DNA from 3 places in the Streptomyces sp. NPDC088725 genome. Region 2 is predicted to be linked to each of the others. Evidence: riboswitches for the same ligand, from Rfam matches in the RefSeq annotation. Region 2 holds a riboswitch; each other region holds the start of a gene.
The links. Region 2 has a riboswitch for cyclic di-AMP ahead of ACIP6N_RS13225 (M23 family metallopeptidase). Riboswitches for the same ligand answer to the same signal wherever they lie in the genome.
Positions count from the first base shown of each region.

Region 1 (7,010 bases), on a different contig from region 2:
GCGGAGCCCTCCTCGATGCCGCGGGCCAGGCGCTCCGGGTTGGTGACGAAGAGGTCGTCGCCGACGATCTGCACCTTGCTGCCGAGCTTGTCCGTGAGGACCTTCCAGCCGGCCCAGTCGTCTTCGTACAGCGGGTCCTCGATGGAGACCAGCGGGTACGAGGCGACGAGCTCCTCGTAGTACTCGGTCAGCTCGACGGCCGAGAGGGACTTGCCCTCGAACGAGTACGAGCCGTCCTTGTAGAACTCGGAGGCGGCGACGTCCAGCGCGAGCGCGATGTCACGGCCGGGAACGTAACCGGCCTCCTTGATGGCCTCGAGGATCAGGTCGAGCGCGGCGCGGTTCGACTCCAGGTTCGGCGCGAAGCCGCCCTCGTCGCCCAGGCCGGTGGAGAGGCCCTTCTGCTTCAGGACCTTCTTGAGCGTGTGGTAGACCTCGGCACCCCAGCGCAGCGCCTCGGAGAAGGACTCCGCGCCGATCGGGGCGATCATGAACTCCTGGATGTCCACGTTGGAGTCGGCGTGCGAGCCGCCGTTCAGGATGTTCATCATCGGAACGGGCAGCAGGTGCGCGTTCGGACCGCCGAGGTAGCGGAAGAGCGGGAGGTCGGAGGCCTCGGACGCGGCGTGCGCGACCGCGAGGGAGACACCGAGGATGGCGTTGGCACCCAGCGACGACTTGTCCGGCGTGGCGTCCAGGTCGAACATGGCCTGGTCGATCAGGCGCTGCTCGGTGGCGTCGTAGCCGACCAGCTCGGGGCCGATCTGCTCGATGACGGCGAGGACGGCCTTCTCGACGCCCTTGCCCTGGTAGCGGTTCTGGTCACCGTCGCGGAGCTCAAGGGCCTCGAACGCACCGGTGGAGGCACCGGAGGGGACAGCAGCACGGCCGGTGCTGCCGTCGTCGAGGCCGACCTCGACCTCGACGGTGGGGTTGCCTCGGGAGTCGAGGATTTCCCGGGCTACGACGACGTCGATGGACGGCACGAGCATCTCCTTCTGGGATGTGACGCTGGAAGTGCAGGGTCTCATTGGCCTTGCGGCATGAGCCTAACCGGCTCCCGGGCATCGACCGCCCCCGCCCGCCCCCTGGGACGAAAAGAGGGGCGAAACAGCGAGGAGCCCCGGCCCGGCGCGTACGGGGGAGAACGCGCGGGACCGGGGTGGTCCGTGAGATGCCCCTGCCCCTGCTTGACCTACTGACCGGACTACGGAGACGGGGGTGGGCCGGACCGGCGCGGTGGCGTCCGGCCCACAGCGAACCGTCAGCTCAGGTGGAGCCGCTGGCCCGGGAAGATCACGTCGGCGTCGCGGACGATGTCCTTGTTCAGGTCGAAGACCTTCTTCCATCCACCCTTGACGTGGTGGGCGGAGGCGATCTTCGACAGCGTGTCGCCGGACTTGACCTTGTACTCGCCGTCGCCCTTCTTGACCGGCGCCGGGCGGGTCGTACCGCGCGAAGCGGTCTGCTCGTGGCCGCGCGGGGTCTGCGTCTTCGCCTTCGGCTGGGCCTGGGAGGCCTGCGGTGCCTGCGGCTTCGGCTGAGCGGCGGCGCCGCTCGACGGGGAGGCGCCGGACAGGTTGACGCCGCAGCTCGGCCAGGCACCCTTGCCCTGGCTCGCGAGGACCTTCTCCGCGACGGCTATCTGCTGGTCCTTGGTGGCCTGGTTGGCCTGCGAGGCGTACGCGGTGCCGCCGTACGCGGCCCACGTGGACGGCGTGAACTGGAGGCCGCCGTAGAAGCCGTTACCCGTGCTGATCGCCCAGTTGCCGCCGGACTCGCACTGCGCGACCTGGTCCCACTCCGAGGTGGTCGCGGCGGACGCGGAGGTCGCGCCGAGCAGCGGCGCGGCGACGGCGGCACCGGTGATCCCGGCGAGCGTGGCGTAACGGACGGCCATGGACGGACGGCGGTGCTTGCCCTTGTCGAGCCTGTTCGAACGCAGCATGAAGCATCTCCTCACCGACGCCTCCGAGGTCAGCTGTCGGGTTCGGGCCAAGTGAGTTGCCCGGCCGCGTGCTTGTGGCACGCGGCTACACCCCAAGCCGGTCTTCGGCCGTCTCTCGACGGCCGGGGCCGGCTACTTACCTTTGGGTCCCCCGGTCCTGCCTTCGGCGCTTTACGCGACGACTACGCCCTTCGATCGCCGGCAGGACTCGGCGTGACGATCGACGGGGCCCGCGGTGCGAGCGGTTCAGACCGTAATCACAGGACTCCCGCTTGTTCAAAGACGAACATCAAGGAGAAATCGCCCGTTCCGCCCCTGGGGCGCGGACCATTTCCGCAGGTGAGAGGCGAAAGGGACGAACGCGGCGGCCAAAGCGCATCAGTTACGGCAAAGAGACGCTTGTCTCACTTAGACAGAAGCGGACATAGAACGTCGAACTACCCGCCTCGGAGCCTCTACTTCACGCTCAGATCAAGGGTCTGGCCAGGAAGGATGAGGTCGGGGTCGGAGCCGACGACGCCCTCGTTCGCGTCGTAGATCGAAGTCCAGCCGCCGGAGAGGTCATGCGCCTCGGCGATGCCCCAGAGCGTGTCGCCGAGCTGAACCTCGTACGCACCGTCCACATCGCCCGTAACGCCCGAATCTTCCACAACATCCCCGTCGCGTCCTGACGGACCGTCACCGCGCGATGCATGACGGCCCGATTCGCGCGTTTCATCCGCATTGCCGTGTCCGGCGCCCCGCGGGTCGGCCGGACCGCGGTGCCTGCCGGGGGTCTGGCCGGCCGAGCCGGCCGGGTCCGCGGCTCCGGGGTCGGGTGTGGCGGACGAGGAGGGCGAGGGCGTGGTGGAGGGGTGGGCGGAAGGCGTGGCCGACCCCTCTCCCGCGCCCTGGCCGCCGGAGCCGGTGGCAGCGCCCTGATCCGCGGACGGGGAATCCGAGGGCGTCTCGGAGCCGGGTGCGGCTCCGGTCCCACCACTACCACCGCCGGTGCCCGGACCCGCGTCCGGAGCGGACGAGGAAGCGTCCGAGGGGGCCGCGCCGCTCCCGTCCGGCACGGAACCCCTGGGCGCGGCGCCGGGGTCGACGTCCGGCGCGGTGCCGTCGTTCGTCAGGCGCGCGAGCGGCGCACAGGTCAGCCAGGCGGCCGGCCCCTGCGCCTTCAGGACCTTCTCGGCTATCGCGATCTGCTGGGAGCGGCTGGCGAGGTCCGGGCGCGACGCGAAGTCGGCCCCGCCGAACTGGTCCCAGATCTCCTGCGAGAGCTGGAGCCCTCCGTAGTAGCCGTTGCCGAGATCGGCGCTCCACATGCCACCGCTCTCGCATTCGGCGACGCGATCCCACGTGGAGGCGTCGGCGGCGCTCGCGCCCGATGCGGCGAGCAGCGGGATGGCGATCGCCGATCCCGTCACTCCTGCGGCGACGATCAGGGCGGGGGCCTGGCGAGGTCTGCGGTGTCGGCCGTTGGCGGACATGCGATTGCCTTCCGTGTGACGACTGACGCCGGAAGCGTCAGACATGACGAGACAGGACGAGACGGGTCACACCGGGCCATGCCGGTCATGAACAAGGCATGGCGAGGCATCAAACGTGACGTCGACTACAGCGTGTGGCCGCTGAGTTGTCGGTGAAGGTAGCGGTACTCAAACACTTGTCACAAGTCGATGCAGCGGAGATCACGTGAAAGTCACAGTCCTGACGGTCCGTCAGGACTATGGGCCGTGAACTGCACAGGAAGGGTGCGCAATCCCCGCATGATGAGCCCACCCCGCCACCGCAAATCAGCTGGATCTTCCGCAAGCCGCACATCCGGAAGGCGGGTCAGAAGGGTCGCGAGCGCGGTCTGCCCTTCGAGCCTCGCGAGGGGCGCGCCGAGGCAGTAGTGGATGCCGTGTCCGTATCCGAGGTGTTGATTGTCACGTCGTGCGAGGTCCAGGGTGTCGGGTTCGGCGAACCGCTCCGGGTCCCGGTCGGCGGCGGCCAGGACGACGAGGACGGGGTCGCCCGCCTCGACCCGCTTCCCGCCCAACTCCAGCGCCTCGGTGGCGTATCGCCAGGTCGCCAGCTCCACGGGCCCGTCGTAGCGCAGCAGTTCCTCGACGCCCGTGGCCAGCAGGTCCGTCTCTCCGGCGTCGAGCGAACGCTGGAGGCGGGCGCGCTGCTCCGGGTGGCGGATGAGCGTGTACATCCCGTTGCCGATCAGGTTCACGGTCGTCTCGAAACCGGCGAACAGGATGATGAAGGCCATGGCCGCGGCCTCGTTCTCGCTCAGGTGCTCCCCGTCGTCACTGGCCCGGATCAGCCCGGAGATCAGGTCGTCGCCCGGGTCGAGCCGCTTGCGGTGGATCAGCTCGGCGAGGTAGCTCCGCATCTTCTTGACCGACCGCGCCACCCCGCCGCGCGGCCCGCCGCCGTGCCGGATCATCATCCCGGCCCAGTCCCGGAAGTCGTCCTGATCCTCACTCGGCACCCCGAGCAGATCGCAGATCGCGTAGATGGGGAGAGGGAACGCGAAGTCGTGGATCAGGTCGGCGGTGCCGTCCGCGGCGAAGTTGTCGATGAGCCGGTCGGTCAACTCCTGCACCCGGGGCGCGAATTCAGCGACGCGGCGGGGCGTGAACGCCTTGGAGACGAGGCGGCGGAGCCGGGTGTGGTCGGGCGGGTCGATGTTCAGCAGATGCGTCATCAGGTCGGCGTTGCGCTCGCCGGGGATACCCGTCCTGCCCTTCGCACGGTCGGATCCCGCGTGGTGCGCGGGGTTCTTCGAGAGGCGCGGATCGGCGAGGGCCTGCCTGGCGTCCCCGTAGCGGGTCACGAGCCATGCCTCCACGCCGCTGGGGAGCGCGGTCCTGTACACGGGGGCGTGCTCGCGGAGCCAGGCGTAGGCGGGGTACGGATCGGTGGCGAACTCCCAGGTGAACAGTTCCGGGACGCCGTGCTCCTTGTTCTGCATGCGACGACCGTACGCAAAAGCACCCACCCCTATACAAGCGCCCACCCCCGGTACGGGGACGGAGCACGGGGCAGGCCCTACGTCTCGCCTACGCCGATCCTCCGGCCGCCGGCTGCGGAACATGGAGGTGGTAGCGCAGTTCCTGGTTGGAGTTCCGTACGGTCAGGCCGTCACCGGTCAGGCGCGCGTCCTCGCGCTGCTTGATCAGCGCGGCGCAGACATCGCAGTCGGGGGCCACGTAATCGGGGCACGTGGGCGAGCCGCAACGGCACAGGGGCCAGGGCAGATCGGCCCAGCGCACGAGGTCGGGGCCCTCGGAGCCGGGGCCGGGTTTCGGAATCATCAGAACCTCGTCCGTACCGAAGGCGTCGGACAGCCGGGACAGCGAACGCCGCGCCTCGCTGCGGGTCGTCACGCCAGTCTCCACAGGCCGCGCGGCACCCGCCCCGGCGATTGTCTCGAAACCGACGCACTCGTCTCAGTCGCGCAGTCGCACATCGGGCCTCGCCTTCCGTCATTGCACAATTACCGTCTGTGCTCAAGAATCGTTGGTCACGCGTACGCCCGACAGAGGCCAGCCGTAGCCGGTCTGTCAGAGGACACAGCGGGAGTTGTAGTGGCAACACGCAAGACCAGTTCAGGGCGGAAACCGTCCGCACGACAGATGCTCGCCCGGGAGATCGCGCGGCTCCGGGAGGAGTCAGGTAAATCACTGGCCACCCTGGCCGACGACACCACGTACGACCGGGCCTATCTGCACAAGCTCGAAACCGGCGCGCGGATAGGGTCCCCCGACGTGATCGCCGCGCTCGACGCGGCTTACGCGACGGGCGGGCACCTTTCCCTGCTGTGGGAGCTGGCCCGCGAAGACGCGTTCGCGGACAAGTACAAGCGGTTCATGGAGCTGGAGGCGATCGCCACCGTCCGGTACGAGTACGCGGTGGGCACCATCCCAGGTCTGCTCCAGACCGAGGGCTACGCGCGCGAGGTGCTTCAGGCGGCGCGGTACCGCGACGACCACGACCTGTCCGAACAGGTCGCGGCGCGGCTGGGCCGGCAGGAGCTGCTGACCCGCGAGGACCCGCCGTACTTCAGGGCGTTCCTCGACGAATCCGTCTTACGGCGCCAGGCGCGCGACCCCGACGTGTGGGAAGGGCAGTTGGAGCATCTGCTGAGCGTGGGCCAACTGCCCAACGTCACGCTGCAGGTGCTGCCGTTCGAGGCGGGACTGCACGGCCTCGTGGGGACGTCACTCACCCTGCTGTGGCTGCCGGACGGCACCGCGGTCGCGTATACGGAGGACGCCCACTCCGGCGAACTCATCGTGGACGCCAGTGATGTCGAGGACCTGCGCCTCTCCTACGACCTGATCCGGGACCTGGCTCTGACACCGCGCGATTCCGTGGTGTTCCTGGAGGCGCTGCTGAAGGGCGGCACACCGGAGGTGTCCGACGAGGTGTGAGGAGGGCGCTGGGCGGTGTCTTCGCGGGGCCCTGCGAAGACACCGCCCGGCGATGTCGGCGGACGGTTCAGCGGGCCGTCTCCGTCGCCCGGATCTCGTCCCTATATACGCGCGCCGCCGCGCGCAGCGCCGTCTCCGGGTCCACGCCCGCCGCTTCCGCCCGGATCGCCAGCGCCAGCAGCTCGTAGCCGATGCCCCCGGACGGCTCCACCGGGACGTCCAGGCCTGCCGCACGGACCCGGCTCGCGAGCTTGGCGGCGAGGGCCAGTCCCGGCTGACCCAGCGGAACGCCGTCCGTGACGGAGTCCCGCTGTTTTTCCTCCGCCTTCCTGGCCAGCCAGAGCGCCTTGACGTCCTCGGGGGTCTCGGCCGTCTCGTCGCCGAAGACATGGGAGTGGCGGTGGATCAGCTTGTCCACGATCCCGCCCGCGACATCGTCGATCGAGAACGCCTCCCGGTCCTCGTCCAGACCGTCCTGGGCGATGCGGGCGTGGAAGACGACCTGAAGGAGTACGTCGCCCAGCTCCTCACGCAGATCGTCCTCGTCGCCGTCCTCGATCGCCTCGACGAGTTCGTACGTCTCCTCGATGGCGTGCTTGGCGAGTCCCTCGTGCGTCTGGATCGACGACCACGGGCACTCCACCCTG
Region 1 is NZ_JBIVLO010000005.1:562,119-569,128, reverse strand. Features, by position in the region: gene eno (phosphopyruvate hydratase) at 1-992, opposite strand, end outside; gene ACIP6N_RS15935 (transglycosylase family protein) at 1,265-1,948, opposite strand; cyclic di-AMP (ydaO/yuaA leader) riboswitch at 1,952-2,127, opposite strand; gene ACIP6N_RS15930 (transglycosylase family protein) at 2,404-3,423, opposite strand; gene ACIP6N_RS15925 (cytochrome P450) at 3,636-4,901, opposite strand; gene ACIP6N_RS15920 (hypothetical protein) at 4,990-5,316, opposite strand; gene ACIP6N_RS15915 (helix-turn-helix domain-containing protein) at 5,518-6,363, shown strand; gene ACIP6N_RS15910 (nucleoside triphosphate pyrophosphohydrolase) at 6,431-7,010, opposite strand, start outside.
Region 1: another riboswitch for cyclic di-AMP. It lies ahead of ACIP6N_RS15935 (transglycosylase family protein); the one in region 2 lies ahead of ACIP6N_RS13225 (M23 family metallopeptidase).

Region 2 (7,010 bases):
GCGTACGCATGATGGTCGACGCTCTGGAGAACTCCCCGGCTTTCGTTCTCGGGCGCAATCTGGATCTGCTCGCCTGGAACCGCATGGCGTACACGCTGTTCGCAGGCCATCTCGACTTCGAATCGGTGGATCGGCCGGTGGACCGGCCGAACCTGGCCCGTCTGGTCTTTCTCGACCCGCATATGCTCGACCTGTACGCGGACTGGGAGGAGAAGACCGGGGAGACGGTCGCCTATCTCCGCATGGCCGCGGGGCGTTATCCCGACGACCCGGGGCTGAATGGGCTGATCGGCGAGCTGACCGTGAAAAGCGCCCACTTCGCCTCCCTGTGGTCCTCGCACCCGGTCAGCGACTGCTCGTTCGGTGTCCGGAACTACCAGCACCCCATCGTGGGCGACATCACCCTCGCCGAGGAGGTGCTGCAGCTCGCGGACCCGGGGCAGCGCCTGGTCGTGTACAACGCCGAGCCCGGCTCGCCGTCGGCCGAGGCCATGCAGTTGCTGGCCCGGCTGAGCGCCCCGAGTGCCGCGAGCACCCCGCGTACGCCGAGCGCCCCGCGCCAGTCCGACTGAGCCGTGGTCCGGCGCAGCGCCCGGCCGTGAGGCCGAGGCCGTACGTACAACCACGAGGCCACGAGCAGGGGCCCGGTCGCCGGAAGGCGATCGGGCCCCTGCCGCATGCGGCGGCCGCGCCCCGTCAGCCGTTCGCGCCGCGGTCCTGTTCGGCCAGGAAGTCCTCGAAGAGGCGTCCCAGCTCGTCCGCCGTCGGCAGATCGGCGCCGGTAACGCGGTCGTCCGCCGCCATCGTGTCCGCCATGGCGACCATGGCCAGGTCGTACTGGCGCTCCATCGCGCGCACCGACTCGGCCAGCTCGTCCGCCTCGGCCAGCTGGGCGTCGATCTCGGCGCGTACGTCGTCGATGAGGGAACGCGGTCCCGCGCTCGGCAGCACCAGGCCGGTGGCCGCCTGTACGGCCTCCAGCAGGACCACCGCCGCGGCCGGATAGGGCGAGTCGGTCACGTAGTGCGGCACATGGGCGCCGAGGCCGAGTACGTCGTACCCCGCCTCGCCGAGACGCAGCTCCAGCAGCGCGGCGGCGCTGCCGGGCACGGGGGCCTTCTCGAACCAGGCGGGCACGGGCGCGGCGAGGTCCCGGCGGGTGCCGTGCGGGGTGTGGCCCACGGGACGGGTGTGCGGCACGCTCATGGGCATGCCGTGGACGTACACGGTCAGCCGGACGCCGAGCCGGTCCACCAGATCGCGCACCGCGGCGCTGAAGGCCTCCCAGCGACCGTCGGGCTCGGGCCCGCTCAGTACCAGGAACGGCGTGCCCGTGGCGTCGTTCACCAGATGTACCGCCAGCTCAGGCGCGTCCACGGAAGCCCACCGGTCGCGCCGGAAGATCATCTGGGGCCGCCGCGTCCGGTAGTCGATCAGCTGGTCGGTGTCGAACCGCGCGACTACGCGCGGGTCGCCCTCCTCCAGCAGATGGCGGACGACCGAGGTACCCGCCAGTCCGGCGTCGATGAACCCGTCGAACTGGTAGAGCAGGACGAGGCCGTCCCCCGACTCGGCGGCCGCCTTTTGTGCTGCCTCCAGGCCGTTCGGCTCCCATATGTACAGAGCTTCCGGATCAAACATGGTGCAGAGCCCTCTTTCCGCGTCTTCGGCGTCGTCTTCGGCGTCGCTCAACAAGGCGCGCCGGATTCGGCGTCAAGGGGAGAACAGTGGAGCCACCGAGCCGGATTCCCGATCAGCCCGCCGTCCGTCTCCACGGCGGTCCGGCGGCCCGGCCGGAAAAATGATTCGGTCCGACATGCTGCGGACCGGGCGGGATCGTCGCAGGCTTGGGCTTATGAGTGATGCACCGATCGTCGTACACCGGGCGTCCGGGACGGGCGGCCGGCGGGTCACGGTCCGCGGGCGGATCATGGGACTCGCCCACTCGGACGAACACCTGATCGAGTTCCTGCGCCTGGCCGGCCTGCCCGACGCCTGGGACCTCATAGACGATCCCGGCTGGGTGGAGTGGCAGGGCGGCGAACCGCACGAGTACGCGGCTGCGTGAGCGGGTTCGGGGTCGCCGGGTGGCGGGCTCGGGGTCCGGGACGGGCGCCGCACCCGGTAGCCCTTCGGGGACGGGTACGTACGGCTGCGAGCGGTGCGTACGGCCACGGCGCGCCCCGCCCGTCACTCCGCGACGATCGACGCCAACTGCGTGAGCCCGTCGATACGCCAGTCCGCCGCCTCGATCACCCCGGGGTCGTCCGCCCACAGATAGCCCCACGGGCCGCGCCGCAGATGGGCGGTGAGCAGACCGGCCTCCTTCGCCGGGTACAGGTCGTACACCGGGTGGTCGCCGACGTACAGCGTGTGCTCGGGGGCCGCCTCCGCCACCTTCGAGACGTGCGCGAAGAACTCCGCGGACGGCTTGGACACGCCCCACTCGCCGGAGGTCGCGACGAGATCGGCGGGCAGGTCGAGCCCGCGCAGCAGCTCACCGGCCCTGACCGTCTGGTTCCCGGCCAGTACGACGCGGATGCCGAGGTCCCGCAGCTTCGCCAGGGCCGGGCGTACGTCGGGATAGAGGTCGGACTCGTCCAGATGCTCACCGCGGCCCGCGGCCTCGCGAGCGCGGTACGCCTCGCCGACGTCCATGCCGGGTTTGATGAGCCGCAGGGCATCCGCGTTGTCCCTGCTCTGCGCGGTCACGGCGCCGACGAGCGCGGACATGGTGTGCCGGGGGACGCCCAGCCAGTCGGCCCAGCCCGCCCAGTAACGGTCGTCACGGATGAGCGTCTCACCGACGTCGAACACGATGCTTTCGATCACCGGCGTAACCCTAGAGATACTCTCTGCCGAATGTCAGTGGCTGGCCGTAGCCTGTCTCCCATGTCCGCTTCCTCGTCCGCTTCGGCTCAGCCCCGTCCCGTACGTTCCGCCGCCGTCGTCAACGCGGAGATCCGCGCCCTGTGGACCCGCGCCGGCGGTGCCGGACGCGCGCTTTCCGAGGCCGAACAGGACCGCTATCAGCGGCTTCTGGTGGAATGGGCCGCCTCGATCCGGGCCGATGTCGTGACGGCCGCCTGATGTCCGGGCGGTCGGCACGCCCGGGAAAAGGGCCGGCGGGGCGGCCTTTCCGGGGTCTTTCCGGGGTGGAGATGATCTTGCTCCGGATGGCGTAGTGTTGCGTTCAGCGGCGCGGGGTGGAGCAGCTCGGTAGCTCGCTGGGCTCATAACCCAGAGGTCGTAGGTTCAAATCCTGCCCCCGCTACTCATGAAGACGAAGGCCCGGATCCCTGTGGATCCGGGCCTTCGTCGTGTCCGGGGCGGCTTTACCCAGATTTGGTGACGGTAAACCCGCCCTCGGTACCCACCGAAGCGTCAGATATTCGGGCAGAATGGGACAGAGCGGATCGCGTGCAGGGTTCTAAGGTCTGCGAGTGATCGCTACGCAGTGTCAAGCTCAGGCGTATGAATCGTTCCATGTTCATGGCCGTAGCCCACTCGGCCGTAGCCCACTCGGCCGACGGCGAATCGCCGCCCGACGTGGCGGCGGACAGCCTGGTGGGAGCGCGGTACCTTCCGCAGCCGAAGGTGGACCGGGCAGGAGATCATTGGTGGGGAAGCTGAAACGGGGCGCCGACGCCCCGAGTGATGCGAGCGGCGGCGCGAGCCGTGCGCCCCGCGCGGACGCCCGGGGCGGCATGAGCGACCCCGACGGTCCGAACGGCGCGAGCAGCCTCGGGAGGCCGCGCGGGACCGGACGTCCGCCACCGATGATCGTGCGGATTCTTCCGGTGATCATGCTCGTCGCGGGCGTACTGCTCGAAAGCCTGACGCCGGCGAGCGTCACCGCCTCACCCTTCTTTTCGGCAGCCCCGCTGCTGGCCGCGCCTTTCACCAGCGCGCGCAACACCGCGGTGGTGGCGCTCCTCTCACTGGCCGCCGTGGTGGGCATCGACACCGCGATCGAATCGGTGAGCGTGGTGGTCACGGTCGCCGAAGCGGCGACCGTGGCGACGGTGTCCGTCCTCGCGCTGTTCATCAACTGGGTCGTCCGCCGCAGTGGCCAGCGGCTGGCCTCGGCGAGAATCATCGCCGAGACGGCGCAGCGTGCGGTGCTGCCCACCCCGGCCGAGGAGATCGGCGGGCTGCGCGTCGCCGCCCGGTACGAGGCCGCGCTGAGAGACACGTTCATCGGCGGTGACCTGTTCGTGGTGCTCGACACCCCGTTCGGCGTGCGGCTGGTGGTCGGGGACGTGCGCGGGAAGGGGCTCGAGGCGGTCGCCATAGTGGCGGTGGCCGTCGGCGCCTTCCGCGAGGCCGCGGAGCAGGAACGGTCCCTGGAGGGCGTCGCGCAGCGCCTGGAGCGCGCGATCATGCGCGAGAAGGCGCTACGGGGTGAACTCGACGCCTTCGAGGGGTTCACCACCGCGGTGCTCGCCGAGATCCCATACGGCGAGAATGTCGTACGGCTGGTCAACCGCGGGCATCCGGCGCCCCTGCTGCTGTTCGCGGACGGATCGCTGCGGTCGCTGGAGCCGGACGAGTACGCGCTGCCGCTGGGCATGGGCGACCTCGGCAGCCTGCCGGACCGCGCGGACCAGATCGAGTACCCCGACGGCGCGACGCTGCTCCTCTATACGGACGGGCTCTCCGAGGCGCGCAACGAAGAGGGCGTCTTCTTCGACACGGGCGCCCGGCTGCTCGGCCGGACCTTCAAGGGTCCCGAGGCACTGCTCGACGAGCTGGTCGGCGAGGTGGTCGATTACACCGGAGGCGGCAGCAAGGACGACATGGCGCTGCTCGCGGTCTGCCGGCCGACGGGAGAGCAGCTGGAGGAGTGGCCGGAGCGGCGCGGAGCCATGCCGCTCACGCCGTGAGTCACGGACTCGTACGGCCCGCACCGTTGAGTCGCGGAGCCATGCCGCCCACACCGTGCGTGCCGTGAGCCATGCCGCTCACTCCGTGCGCCTCTGAGGCCCCTGAGTTCCCTCAAGGAGCTCAGGGGCCTCGCGCACGGATTATCACTTCAGGTGACCGCAGTACATCCCTCCGCATAACATTTGACTTACGGTCAGGAAGCGGAGGTGTACCGACGAGCAGCCAAATCACCCGGTTGCACCCGCTTGCGTCCGGGTAAGTCCGTTGCGAAGTTGTTAACGATCATCGGGAATGGCTTGGAATAAAGCCGGACTCTCTATTAACGTTCGATAACGCAGCGCGGTTGTCCCAGCCGTCGGCAGAGATGGCGCCGCGCGCACGCGCCGAATTCCGCATGGAAACCGGGGAACCAAAAATTGGGGTGAATCGGGCATCTTTTGCTGCCTCGCGCAGCGGAAAGACGCTCGTAGGAGACCTTCCTGCTCCGAACCCGTCAGCTAACCCGGTAGGCGAGAAGGAAGGAAAGGAGTGCGCCCCCGTGGCGTCAGACAAGCCTGCCCAAGAGGCCCCCTTCGGTACCACCGTTCTCGGCGAGGAGCCGGTCAGACAGTGGGCGGAGTGGAACCCCACAGAGGAGTCCGTCCTCCCCGTGCGCGGCAGACACCGCGTCGCCAAGCAGCGCAACGGACTCGCGCGCAGCTCCACGGTCCTGGGTGTCGGCGTCATAGCCGCCGTCGGCGCGGGTGGCATGGCCACCGCGCAGAGCAAGCCCCCCATCTCCATCACCCTCCCCGACGTCATCACCGACAACCTGCCCGACGCCACGTCGCTGCCGGGTGTCGGTTCTCTTGTCTCGCACGACGAGAAGAACGCCGAGCCGGACTTCGCGGCCATGGCCGCGGACGCCCCGCTCACCACGGCGGGCCTCACGAGTGAGGACGCCGAGCAGGGCACCACCGACGCGGGCGAGGCGCTGCGCGCCAGGATCCTCCAGCAGGCCGAGCAGCAGCAGACCGCGGCGGACACGGCCCAGCAGGTGGCCGCCGAGGCGGCGGCCGCCGAGAAGGCGCAGGAGCAGGCGAAGCAGCAGCAGGACGCGGCCGAGAAGAAGGCCGAAGAGGCGAAGAAGAAGGCGGAGGAAGAGGCCAAGAAGAAGGAAGAGGCCGAGCGGCTGGCCAAGCTGGCCGCCAGTTTCAGCCTCCCGGTCGCCTCGTACACCCTCACCTCCACCTTCGGCGAGGCCGGCTCCATGTGGTCCTCGGGCTATCACACGGGCCTGGACTTCGCTGCCCCGACGGGCACCCCGATCAAGGCCATTCACGGCGGTACGGTCCTGTCGGCCGGCTGGTCGGGCTCGTACGGCTACCGCACGGTGCTCGAACTGGACGACGGCACGGAGCTGTGGATCTGCCACCAGTCGTCCATGACCGTCACCGCCGGGCAGAAGGTCACCACGGGCGAGCTGATCGGCCGGGTGGGCGCGACCGGCAATGTGACCGGGCCGCATCTGCACCTCGAGGTGCACACTCCGGACGGCACCGGCATCGACCCGATGGCCTGGCTGCGGAGCAACGGACTCAATCCCTGACGGAACGGACGCGGCGGACGCGGCGGGCCGGGCCTCGGGTGGCAACCCGGGCCCGGCCGCTCGGGAACACCGCCGCGAGCCGTGGGCCCGAGGTGGAATAGGGGGAGCCCGCGCGGGGGTTGAATCACCTCATGACTGATCTTCGCAAGCTTGGCTCCTCCGACCTCCAGGTCTTCCCGCTCGCCCTCGGCGGCAACGTCTTCGGCTGGACCGCGGACAAGGCCCAGTCCTTCGCCGTGCTCGACGCGTACGCCGCGGCGGGCGGCAACTTCATCGACACCGCCGACGTCTACTCCGCCTGGGTGGACGGCAATGAGGGCGGCGAATCGGAAACGATCATCGGTGAGTGGATCGCCTCCCGCGGCAACCGTTCCGACGTGCTGGTCGCGACGAAGGTCGGCGCCCACGAGAAGTTCAAGGGCCTCGCCGCCGACACCATCAAGGGCGGCGTCGAAGAGTCGCTGCGGCGGCTGGGCACGGACCACATCGACCTCTATTACACGCACTTCGACGATGTGAGCGTCCCGGTCGAGGA
Region 2 is NZ_JBIVLO010000004.1:657,479-664,488, forward strand. Features, by position in the region: gene ACIP6N_RS13185 (helix-turn-helix transcriptional regulator) at 1-572, shown strand, start outside; gene ACIP6N_RS13190 (PAC2 family protein) at 697-1,641, opposite strand; gene ACIP6N_RS13195 (hypothetical protein) at 1,856-2,068, shown strand; gene ACIP6N_RS13200 (HAD family hydrolase) at 2,191-2,829, opposite strand; gene ACIP6N_RS13205 (hypothetical protein) at 2,893-3,090, shown strand; tRNA gene ACIP6N_RS13210 (tRNA-Met) at 3,201-3,274, shown strand; gene ACIP6N_RS13215 (hypothetical protein) at 3,475-3,633, shown strand; gene ACIP6N_RS13220 (PP2C family protein-serine/threonine phosphatase) at 3,708-4,886, shown strand; cyclic di-AMP (ydaO/yuaA leader) riboswitch at 5,259-5,414, shown strand; gene ACIP6N_RS13225 (M23 family metallopeptidase) at 5,426-6,475, shown strand; gene ACIP6N_RS13230 (aldo/keto reductase) at 6,607-7,010, shown strand, end outside.

Region 3 (7,010 bases), on a different contig from region 2:
CTCATCGCCGACGAGGTGCAGACCGGGCTCGGCAGGACCGGTGACTTCTACGCGTACCAGCACGAGGCCGGGGTAGAGCCGGACCTCGTCTGCGTGGCCAAGGCCCTCTCCGGCGGGTACGTGCCCGTCGGCGCGACCCTCGGCAAGGACTGGATCTTCAAGAAGGTCTACTCCTCGATGGACCGCGTACTGGTCCACTCGGCGAGCTTCGGCTCCAACGCCCAGGCCATGGCGGCCGGTCTCGCCGTCCTGTCGGTGATGGAGGACGAGGAGACCGTCGCCAGCGCGCGGGCGACGGGAGATCTGCTCAGGACACGGCTGGCCGCGCTCGTTCCGCGCTACGAGCTGCTGCACGAGGTACGCGGCCGCGGTCTGATGGTCGGTATCGAGTTCGGCAGGCCGGACTCGCTCAAGCTCCGCAGCCGCTGGACCATGCTCCAGGCCGCGCGCAAGGGGCTCTTCGCGCAGATGGTGGTCGTCCCGCTGCTCCAGAAGCACCGCATCCTCACCCAGGTCTCCGGTGACTTCCTGGAGGTGATCAAACTGATCCCGCCGCTGACGATCGGCGAGCGCGAGGTGGACCGGTTCGTGGACGCGTTCACCGCGGTCATGGACGACGCGCACGGCGGTGGCGGGCTGATGTGGGACTTCGGCAAGACGCTGGTGAAGCAGGCCGTCGCGAACCGGTAGCGGAGCCTGCGGGAAGCTTTTTTGCCTCCGGGGCAATTGATTTGCCCCGGAGGAAATGACCTGGCGCAATGGAGGCATGAGTACTTCTGCCGAAGGAGGGGCGGCCGACGAGCTGCCCGAGGTCGCGCCCCGCCTGCGCGAACTGCGCCGAGGCCGCCGTCTCACCCTTGAGGCGGCCGCCCAGCGCGCCGGGCTCTCCCCGGCGCATCTCTCCCGGCTGGAGACAGGGCGCAGGCAGCCCTCGCTGCCCATGCTGCTGGCGCTGGCCCGGGTCTACAGTACGACGGTCTCCGAACTGCTCGGCGAAGTCCCCCCGGAACGCGACCCGATCATCCGCGCCGGGCGCATGGAGGCCGTCGAGGCCGACGGCTGGACCTATCACCAGGCAGGCAGCGGCGCGGGTCGTGCGATGCAGCCGCTGCGGGTCCGTATCCCGTACGGGGCGCAGGGCGATCTCGTCCGGGTGCACGCGGGAGAGGAATGGCTCTACGTCCTGGAAGGGCGGCTGAGGCTGGGCCTCGGGGACGCCGTCCATCTGCTCGACCCCGGCGACAGCGCGCACTTCGACTCGCTCACCCCGCACCGCATCGCCGCGGCCGGGCCCGGCGCGACGCACCTGCTCTTCGTCCACACCCTGCTGCAGAGCCCCGCCGCCGAGCTGTGTCTCGGCGGCGGGCGCCGTCGCGGCTGAACCGCCGGGAAAGGTCCGCTCTCATGTCAGAGAACCGAGTCCGCAGAGAATGGACGCTCCCCCGGGGACTGGTCGTCCGGCTCTTCGCCTATCTGGTGGCGGGGCACCTCTTCGCCGGATTCCTCTACGTGCTCTTCCTCGTGGGCTCGCGCAGCCAGTAGCGCCGGTCGTCGCCGCTCCTTGTCACGCGCCGTCGAGGAGGCTGCCGCGCAGCTTCTCCAGGGTCTGGGGGGTGAGTCCCAGGCCCTCGGCCAGATAGCGCTCGGTGGTTCCCCACGTCTGCTCGATGGTCTCGAAGGCGGCGGCGAGATACTCGGCGCGCGCGTCGAAGAGCGGGCTGAGCAGCTCCATCACCTCGTCGGACGTGCCGGCGGGCGAGGTGTCGCTGCGGCGGACCAGGTAGCGGTGGGCCGGGGCGTTCGACTTCAGATAGTCCGCCTCGACGGCCCCGGGCTCGACCCCCACGGCGAGCAGCGTCACCGCGACGGAAACCCCCGCCCTGTCCTTGCCCGCCGCGCAGTGCATCAGCGCGGGGACGCTGTCCTCGGCGAGGGCGTGCAGCACCCGGCTGTGCTCGGCGGTGCGGTCCGTGATGACCGACCGGTACGACTCCGTCATCCGCGCGGCCGCCTTGCCGTCCGAGAGCAGCGCGCGCAGCTGGTCGAGGTCGCCGTGCCGGATCATCCGCCAGAACTCCGCGCCGTGGGCCGGGTCGGAGAGCGGGATGTTCACATGGCGTACGCCGGGCAGCTCGACGTCCCTGCCGTCGAGCTTGAGGTCGGCCGCGTTACGGAAGTCGAAGATCGTGTGGAGACCCAGCGCGGACAGCGCAGCGGCGTCGGCCGCGGTCGCGTTGGCGAGGTGGCCGCTGCGGAAGAGACGGCCCTGCCGCACAACCCGGCCGTCGGTGGTCGGCAGTCCGCCCACGTCGCGGAAATTACGCACGCCGGTCAGTCCGGGCTCTGTCGGCGGGACGTGCGGCAGGTGCTGCGTCATGGGAGCTGCTCCTCCGGATCAGCCGCCGGCGCTGCTCGCCGACGGTGGCGGGCTCTGACCCTACGACATGATCACCAGACTAATCTGTCCGTATTGTTCGTTTGATTGCAACCTGTCCCCATAAATGGGCGGATGGGTTTGTGCCTCGTGAGCGGGATCATATTCGTGACGGTCCGTGGCGGTGCGGCGAAGCGGAATTCCTGCGTCCTATGGAAAACGAAGATCCTTAATCCACGGAGGGTGACCGCTAATCCCGGGAAATATCGGAGCGTGTATTGCCGGCGGGAATACACGGGCTTGTTCCCGCCGGTTCGCTCGCTTACGGTCACCATTTGTCCGAGCGGAACGCCGAATCCTGCCGCCGCCCGGAATTCCATCCACCCACGTGTGGCAGGAGCGGGGGACCCAGGTAGTACGCCGAACCGGCTCGTCCGGACGGCTCGGGGTGAAGTCGCGCGACAGCGCGACCGGGCAACTCCAGCTCGAACCCGACAGCTCACCTCGCAGGCGCCGGAGAGGAAATTCGTCATGCCCGCAAAGGGTAAGCACCGCCGTCCCATGTCCCGTTCGATCAGACGCGGAATCATCGCCGTCAGCGCGGGTGGCGCCGCCCTCGCGCTTCCGCTCATCGGTGCCACCGGCGCGCACGCCGCCGAGAAGGCGACGCCCACGCAGACCGTCGCCGCCGCCCAGACCGCGAAGACCTACTCGGTGGTCTCCGGCGACACGCTGTCCAAGATCGCGCGAGACCAGCACGTCGCCGGTGGCTGGCAGAAGCTCTACGCCGACAACCGCCCGGCCGTCGGCGCCGACCCGTCGGTGATCCGCCCCGGTCTCAAGCTGGCCGTCGGCGCGGCTGCGGCGACCGCCGCTCCGGAGGCCCCCGCGGTCAAGAAGGCCGCCGCTCCCGCCTTCAACCTCCCGGTCGCCATCGACGCGATCGGCACGCCGTACCACCAGGCGGGCAGCAGCTGGGCCAGTGGCTACCACACCGGTGTGGACTTCGTGGTTCCGTCCGGCACCCCCATCAAGGCGATCGGCGCGGGTACCGTCGTCACCGCCGGCTGGGGCGGCTCGTACGGCAATCAGGTCGTCATCCAGCACCCGGACGGCACGTACTCGCAGTACGCCCACATGACCTCGATCGGTGTCTCCGCGGGACAGACCGTCGGCGCGGGACAGCAGATCGGCATCTCCGGCGCGACCGGCAACGTCACGGGACCGCACCTGCACTTCGAGGTCAGGACCGGACCGGACTACGGCTCGGACATCGACCCGGTGGCGTACCTGCGCGCCCACGGCGTCACTGTCTGAATCGGTCGATCTCTGACGCCTGACGCCCGACGCCCGAAGCCCGGCGTCTGAACAGGCGAGGACAAGCCACCGCCCGGCAGCGGAAATGCCGGGCGGTGGCTATTCCCGTTTGGCCGAAACTTGACCGATGGTATATCTCACCCGCCGTCAACCCTTCCTTACGGTCGCGTAGGTCACACGCGCGGGAGCAAAATCCTCAGCTGTGTTCAACGATGAGAGATCAAGAAGAGAAGGCGTATTCGGGTCGTACGCGGCGATCGGCGACAGCTTCACCGAGGGAGTGGGCGACCCGGGACCCGACGGTCTCTATGTCGGCTGGGCCGACCGGCTCGCGGTCCTGCTCGCCGACCAACTGCCGGTCACCGGCGACCCGGCGCACAACACCGCGCACGGCGACGACACGGTGCACGGCGACTTCCGGTACGCCAATCTCGCCGTACGCGGCAGGCTCCTCGACCAGATCGTCGCCGAGCAGGTTCCGCGAGCGATGGAACTCGCACCGGACCTGGTGACCTTCTGCGCGGGCGGCAACGACATCATCCGCCCCGGCACCGACCCCGACGACGTCGCCGAGCGCCTGGAGCGCGCCGTCGCCGACCTCACCGGCGTCGTCGGCACGGTCATGGTGACCACCGGCTTCGACACCCGCGGCGTGCCCGTCCTGCGTCGTCTGCGCGGCAAGATCGCCACGTACACCGCCCATGTGCGGGCCATCGCCGACCGCTACGACTGCCCCGTCCTCGACCTCTGGTCGCTGAAGTCCGTGCAGGACCGGCGCGCCTGGGAGGGCGACCGGCTGCACCTGTCGCCCGAGGGGCACACCCGCGTGGCGCTGCGCGCCGCCCAGGTGCTCGGCGTCGACGTACCCGCGGACCCCGACCAGCCGTGGCCGCCGCTGCCGGCGCGCGGCACGTTCGAGGAGCGTCGCGACGACATCCACTGGGCCAGGGAGCATCTGGTGCCCTGGATCGGCCGGCGGCTGCGCGGCGAGTCGTCCGGTGACCACCGCGCGGCCAAGCGTCCCGATCTGCTGCCCCTGGAACACTGACGCCACCGCTGCCCGCGCCGGGCCGCCGCTCCCGGCGTCCGGCAGGGGCGCCGGTCAGACCGTGTGCGCGAGGAGGCCGTCGAGGCCGATCTGCGCCGCGCTGCCCTCGCCGGTGCACGCGTACGCGCCCGCCAGCGCCCCGAGCCGCGCGCACTCCTCCAGGTCCCGGCCCGCGAGCCTCCCGTAGAGGAAACCGCAGAGGTACGCGTCCCCCGCGCCGTTGGAGTCCACGACGGGGCCCGGCGGGACGGTCGCCTGAATCGGACGGGGCGTACGGCTGCCCTCCCGTTCCATCAGGTACGAGCCTCCTGCGCCCGCGGTCGCGATGACCGCCTCGGCCCGGCCCTCGCGCAGAATCTCCCGCATCACGGACGCGATGCGCCCGCTGGCCCCGGAGGCGCTGAGGAACACCAGGTCCGAGCGGAGCGCGAACTCCCTGTGGTGGTCGGTGAGTCCGTCCCAGTCGTGCAGATCCGTCGAGACCGGCACACCAAGCTCCGCGATGTCGTCGTAGAGGAACCGGGCGAAGTCCGTGATGGACAGATGGACATGACGGGTACGCCGGAGATGCGGCAGATAGAACTCGCGCGGCATCCGCAGCCCCTCCGGGTCGCGGGCGTCGTGGAAGGACATCCTGCGGCCCGTCCTGTCGACGAGATTGACCGCGCGCCGCGTCCCCGCCGGGGAGATCAGCGTCTCGAAGTCCACCCCGCCCTCGGTCAGCCGGTCGCGGACCTGCTCACCGGTCCAGTCGTCGCCGATGAAGTCGAGGAATTTGACGGACAGGCCGAGCGCCGTCAGACCGAGCGCCACATTGCCACCGGTGTGTCCCGGCGATTCGAGGATCGGTGCCACACCGACCGAGTCGGCCAGCGGCACCGGCAGCGAGTCGACGCGGACGACGGTGTCCACTCCGCTGCCTCCGACGACCAGCACATCGTGATCGGACGGGTCGTTCTCCTGCTGTGCCACAGTCTCCCCTTGTGTCGCGGTCGTTCACGGTAACCACCCAGAATTTCCGGTGCGTTGAGGATCTGGGCCCTGGGCCTGCCTCGCACTCTCGCCGCGCTGCCACCTTACTCAGCCGTCTCACCGCCCCCGGCCGTCCCTGACGGATCAGCCGTCCCGCGCGTGGTCACGAGCCGCCGAACGGCCGGTCGGGGGCTCCGGGACTCCCGGTCTCCCGGTCTCCGGGACCGCGTGTGTCCGGCTGATCGGCGGGGTGCCCCGTACGGGGAGTGACTGACGGTGTCCCGTACGGGAGTGACAGGGAACCTGTGGGGCAGCAGTGACGTTGTCCGTGCGTGCACACGACAGGTCCGCTGTGCCGGAGACGTACCGCTGATGGCGGACTCGAACCGCACCGTTGTACGACCCCGGCCATAATGGGGACGACACCGAACCTCCAGGAGGTGCCGTGACAGGCGCTGGCTCCCCCCACTCGTTGCGCTCCCGGCTGCGCTCGCTGCGGCCCGCCCCTTTCGGGGCCGACTCGGCGGGAAAGCGGCTGGAGCGGATCCATCGCTCGCCCAACTTCGCCGACGGGGTGTTCCAGAACCCGGTGGGGGCGAGGACCCGGCCGTCCGGCGGTTCAGGACTTGAGCTGGCCAAGGTCTACGTCGACAAGGAGTCGCGCGCCCGGCGGGGCCCCGCGGGCACCATTCCCGTGTACCCCACCACGCTCGCCGACATCGCCGAGCCCCCGGCCTCCGGGCTCCGGCTCACCTGGATGGGCCATTCAAGCGTGCTCGCGGAGATCGACGGCCGGCGCGTGCTCTTCGACCCGGTGTGGGGCGAGCGCTGTTCGCCGTTCGCCTTCGCGGGGCCGAAGCGGCTGCACCCCACCCCCGTACCGCTCGCGTCGCTGGGCTCCGTCGATGTCGTGGTCATCTCCCACGACCACTACGACCACCTCGATCTCCCCACGATCAAGGCGCTCGCCACCACGGACACGGTCTTCGCCGTGCCGCTGGGTGTCGGCGCGCACCTGGAGAGCTGGGGGGTGCCCGCCTCGCGCCTGCGCGAACTGGACTGGAACGAGTCCACGGAGGTCGGTGACCTCCGGCTGACCGCCACCCCCGCCCGGCACTTCTGCGGCCGCGGCCTGCGCAACCAGCAGCACACGCTCTGGGCGTCCTGGGCGGTACGGGGGCCCGAGCACCGGATCTACCACAGCGGCGACACGGGCTACTTCCCCGGCTTCAAGGACATCGGCGCCGAGCACGGCCCCTTCGACGCCACCATGATCCAGATCGGTGCGTACAGCGAGCA
Region 3 is NZ_JBIVLO010000001.1:890,102-897,111, forward strand. Features, by position in the region: gene ACIP6N_RS03775 (aspartate aminotransferase family protein) at 1-690, shown strand, start outside; gene ACIP6N_RS03780 (helix-turn-helix domain-containing protein) at 767-1,381, shown strand; gene ACIP6N_RS03785 (DUF6126 family protein) at 1,405-1,542, shown strand; gene ACIP6N_RS03790 (tyrosine-protein phosphatase) at 1,565-2,377, opposite strand; cyclic di-AMP (ydaO/yuaA leader) riboswitch at 2,714-2,902, shown strand; gene ACIP6N_RS03795 (peptidoglycan DD-metalloendopeptidase family protein) at 2,906-3,691, shown strand; gene ACIP6N_RS03800 (SGNH/GDSL hydrolase family protein) at 3,894-4,739, shown strand; gene ACIP6N_RS03805 (carbohydrate kinase family protein) at 4,794-5,711, opposite strand; gene ACIP6N_RS03810 (MBL fold metallo-hydrolase) at 6,157-7,010, shown strand, end outside.
Region 3: another riboswitch for cyclic di-AMP. It lies ahead of ACIP6N_RS03795 (peptidoglycan DD-metalloendopeptidase family protein); the one in region 2 lies ahead of ACIP6N_RS13225 (M23 family metallopeptidase).